DNA from 2 places in the Acidovorax sp. ACV01 genome. Region 2 is predicted to be linked to the other one. Evidence: riboswitches for the same ligand, from Rfam matches in the RefSeq annotation. Region 2 holds a riboswitch; the other holds the start of a gene.
What was found. A riboswitch is a leader RNA that binds a small molecule or an ion and turns the genes downstream of it on or off. The one in region 2 is predicted to bind glycine.
Positions count from the first base shown of each region.

Region 1: it holds a riboswitch for glycine, as region 2 does, so the genes downstream of both, gcvT (glycine cleavage system aminomethyltransferase GcvT) here and IB243_RS21595 (D-amino acid dehydrogenase) in region 2, are expected to answer to the same signal.

Region 1 covers NZ_JACUZT010000001.1:452,584-454,971, forward strand. The annotation lists gene gcvT (glycine cleavage system aminomethyltransferase GcvT) at 1-1,036, opposite strand, end outside; glycine riboswitch at 1,085-1,211, opposite strand; glycine riboswitch at 1,225-1,325, opposite strand; gene IB243_RS02135 (TRAP transporter large permease) at 1,354-2,388, opposite strand, start outside.
Region 2 covers NZ_JACUZT010000008.1:155,391-157,778, forward strand. The annotation lists gene IB243_RS21590 (2-keto-4-pentenoate hydratase) at 27-809, opposite strand; glycine riboswitch at 1,030-1,143, shown strand; gene IB243_RS21595 (D-amino acid dehydrogenase) at 1,235-2,388, shown strand, end outside.

The sequences.
Region 1 (2,388 bases), on a different contig from region 2:
AGGCGGGTGCGACATAGCCCATGGCCACGGGCTCGTTCACCGTAGGGCCCAGCAGGCCGCTGGTCACTTCGCCGATCTTCCGGCCATCGGTGCTTTGCAATTCGGTGTGTTCGCGCACAGGTACACGCTCCAGCGCCACCAGGCCCACACGTTTGCGCTGCAGGTTGGCGGGGTTGTCGATCTGCGCGAGCACCTTGTCGGCACCGGGGAATCCGCCTGCGCGTGTGCCTCCCGTGCGGCGCACCTTCTGGATGGCCCAGTTGAGTGCCGCTTCGGGCGGCGTGGTGGTGGTGTCGATATCGTTGCCGTACAGGCACAGGCCCGCTTCGAGCCGCAGCGAGTTGCGCGCACCCAGGCCGATGGGTTTGATTTCAGGCTGTGCAAGGAGGGCGCGGGCCAGGGTGTCGGCCTGTGCGGCGGGCACCGAGATCTCGAAGCCGTCTTCGCCCGTGTAGCCGCTGCGGGTCACGAAACACGTGCAGCCCGCAATGGCGAAATCGCCGCCCGTCATGAACACCAGCTTTTCCACGCCGGGCGCCATGCGCGCCAGGGCCGTGACGGCCTGCGGACCCTGCAGCGCGAGCAGGGCATGGTCGGGCATCGGAACCACGTTGCAGCGTTGGCCAATGCGTGCCTGGATGTGGGCGATGTCGCCCACCTTGCAGGCGCCGTTCACGATGACGAAGATCTCGTCGTTGCCCTTGTTGAAGAACATCAGGTCATCAATGATGGTGCCTTCGTCGGTCAGCAGCAGCCCGTAGCGCTGCTTGCCCACGGGCAGGTCGATCACATCCACTGGCATCAGGGTTTCAAACGCCGCTGCGGCGTCAGGGCCGACGAGCTTGAGCTGGCCCATGTGCGAGACATCGAACAATCCTGCCGCGCTGCGCGTGTGCTGGTGCTCAGCCATCAGGCCCGCAGGGTATTGCACGGGCATGGAATAGCCGGCAAACGGCACCATGCGGGCGCCCAGCTCGATGTGCAGGGCGTTCAGGGGCGTGGTGAGCAGGGGCGAGGATGTGGCAGGGGATGACATGGCGGACTCCGGGCAAATAGGGGCCGCGACCACAAAGGTGGCCACGGGATTTGCCCTGCTGTCCGCTTTACCTGAGAGATTCACCGCAGCGCCCTGGCTGGCCATGCGGTTTGCTCCTTCGGTGGATGGCCTCATCACGCGATGCGGTGGACCATCTCTCTCCAGCAAGGGAACGCCCGCATCACTGCGGGCGGTTGCCAGTCCTTTTGCCTGAGCGTTCGGCTGCTGCCTGCGCCTTCGGCGGCCCTTTTGGCAAACGTTGCAAAGGGCTCTCTCCTGACGGGCGCAAGTATATCCGCAGGTACCGTCGGCACCCTCTATTTGATGAAACCGAGCACGTGTGGCAGCCAGGTGGACAGCTGGGGCACGAAGGTCAGCAGCACCAGTACCACGCCATGGGCCCACAGAAACGGCGCCAGCTCGCGCACCAGTTGTGTCATGGGCACGCGCGACACGTTGCAAGTGACGAACAGCAAGCCGCCCACCGGCGGGGTGATCATGCCCAGCGTGAGGTTGTAGATCACGACCATTGCGAAGTGCACCGGGTCGATGCCCAGCTTGAAGGCCACCGGTGCGAGGATGGGCGCGAGCACCATCACGCCAGGCAGCGGCTCGATAAAGATGCCGAACAGCAGCAGGAAGATGTTCACGATGATGAGAAACATCCAGGGCGACAGCTGCATGGAGATCAGCCATTCGGCCATCTGCTGGGGAACGCCTTCAATCGTCAGCACCCAGGCGAAAGATGCGGACAGGCCGATGATGATCAGCACCGAGGCCGAGAGCAGCGCCGAACGCGCCAGGATGTCGGGCAGCGCCTTCCACTGCAGCGTGCGGTACACGAACTTGCCACACAACAGCGCATAGAACACCGCCACCACCGACGCCTCGGTGGGCGTGAACCAGCCTGCGCGCATGCCGCCCAGGATCACCACCGGCAGCAGGATGGCCGGCAGCGCCTTCCAGGTGGTCTGCAGGATATCGGCCAGCGGGGGCATCCTGCCGTCGCCCTTGTAGTTGCGCTTCTTCGATACATGGAAGTTCACCACGCACATTGCCACCGCGATGAGCAGACCCGGCAGCAGGCCCGCCACGAACAGCGCACCCACCGATACCGAATCGTCCTGCAGCGCATAGATGATCATGATGATCGACGGCGGGATGATCGGCCCCACGATGGCCGTGGCCGCCGTGAGGGCCGCTGCATACGAGCGGTCGTAGCCTGCCTTGTCCATCATGCGGATCAGCATGGAGCCTGGCCCGGCAGCATCGGCCAGCGCAGAGCCTGAGATGCCCGAGAAAAAAGTGAGCGACACCACGTTGGTGTAGCCCAGGCCTCCCCGCTTATGCCC
Region 2 (2,388 bases):
TGGGGGAGCCCAGCGCTCCCCGCCTGTCACACCAGATGAACCTCGGTGCGTCCGAGGCCTGGAAACTCAGCCACCACCACCGCACCCGGCGCCACCAACACGGTGCCTGTGCAGGAACCGGTGGTCACCCACTGCCCCGCGCGCAGCCCACCCAGGCTGCGCGCGCCTTCGTTGGCCAACCACACCAGCAGCCGGAGCGGATCGCCCGCCGCGTTGCCCCAGGTGGCGTGCTGCACGGCCACCATCCCGTTCACTGACAAACTCACCGCTTGCGCCAGGGGCTGCACCGCCGCCACATCGGCCACCCCCGTACCCACGACCAGTGCGCCATGGCAGGCCTGGTCGGCCAGGCGGCTCCATTCGCCCTGCAGCCCCCAGGCCGCAAACCGCGTATCGCACACCTCGATGGCGGCGCGCACCGAGGTCACGGCAGCCAGCACCTCGGCCGCACTGTAGGGCGTGGAGCGGGCGGGCAAATCGGCACCCAGCTCGTACACCAGCTCGGCCTCGACCCCCATCACGGCGAACCCTGCAGAAGACAAATGCACCGCCTGCACGGTTTGCGCCACAACCACCGAATCACGGGTGAGCGCTGCCCGCGTGGGCAGTGCCTGGGGCGACGCGGCGCCCACCTTCCAGCCTGCAATCTCCCCCCGCTCGCGCACCACGATGTCTTGCACGGCATAGGCCTGGGTCGCATCGCGCGGGCGCAGCGCTGCGGGCAAATCGAGCGGCCGGGGGGTGCGCCCCTGGCGGGCCATGGTGATGACGGCCGCGCTGGCAAAGGGATCGAAAGCGGTGTCGGGCATAGGGAAAGCGTCCTGGGCTGGGTCAAGTCGCTGGATTATGGCGACCTGCCACCTCCTACCATCAGCAACGATTGCCACCCATTAGCCGGCAAAAACACTTTGCCGCCGCCCGTGCCCTCCTAGAATGGGCCCCGCAGGAGAGCACGGCAGGCCACACGCCCGCCGCTGCACCGAAGGCGCAAACTCCCATACACGCTCAGGTCCCGTACTGCACCATTCATCAAAGCCGTCTGGAGAGCCGCCACGGGCACACCGTGGCGCACCGAAGGAGCAAACCGCGCGCCATGTGGGCTGTGTGGTGAATCTCTCAGGTACCAAGGACAGGGGGAGCGGCAGCTTGGCGGACGCGCGCCAACTGCTTGCTATATAAAAAATAGCTACCAACGCACGTCCATCAAGCGCTGAACCCTTAAAAGGCTTCAAAAATGCGCGTGATTGTTTTGGGTGCCGGTTTGCTCGGCGTGACTTCGGCTTATTTCCTGCAACAGCTCGGCCACGAAGTGACCGTCATTGACCGCCAGGGAGCCCCCGGCGCCGAAACCAGCTTTGCCAACGGTGGGCAGATCTCGGTCAGCCACGCCGAACCCTGGGCCAACCCCAGCGCGCCGCTCAAGGTGCTGCAGTGGCTGGGCAAAGAAGACGCCCCCTTGCTGTTTCGCCTCCGCGCCGACATGCGGCAGTGGCTCTGGGGCCTGGCCTTTCTGCGCAATTGCACGCCGGCGCGCACGCGCCACAACATCGAGCAGATCGTGAGCCTGGGCACCTACAGCCGCAGCGTGCTGCAGCAGTTGCGTGCAGCCACCGGCATCCAGTACGACCAGCGCACGCAAGGCATCCTGCACTTCTACACCAACGCGAAAGAGTTCGATGGCGCCCTGGCCCCGGCCGAGCAGATGCGCGCCCTGGGCTGCGAGCGCCAGGTCATCAGCGCCGACGAGGCCGCGCGCATCGAGCCAGCGCTGGCCCACATCCGCCCGCAGCTGGCAGGCGCCACCTTCACGGCCGAGGACGAATCGGGCGATGCCAACCAGTTCACGCGCGAGCTGGCCAAACTGTGCGAGGCGGCGGGTGTGCAGTTCCGTCTGGGCCACCACATCACGGCGCTGCGCGAGGCAGGCGGCAACATCGACCATGTGGAAGTGACCAACGCCGAGGGCCGCTTCGAGCGCGTGCAGGGCGACGCCTTCGTGCTGGCCATGGGCTCGTTCAGCCCGCTGCTGGCGCAGCCGCTGGGCATCCACCTGCCGATCTACCCAGCCAAGGGCTATTCGGTGACCATGCCGGTCAAGGACGCGTCCAAGGCGCACCAGGTGAGCCTCACGGACGACGAGTTCAAGCTCGTGTTCTCGCGCTACACCAGCCAGCAGGGTGATCGTTTGCGCATTGCCGGCACCGCTGAATTGAACGGCTACGACCGCCACCTGAACCAGGTGCGCTGCGACGCCATCGTGCGCCGCGTGGAGCAGCTTTTTCCTGGTGCGGGCGACGCCAGCCAGGCCCAGTTCTGGACCGGCCTGCGCCCCGCCACGCCCAGCAATGTGCCGCTGATCGGCAAGACGAAGCTCGCCAACCTGTTCCT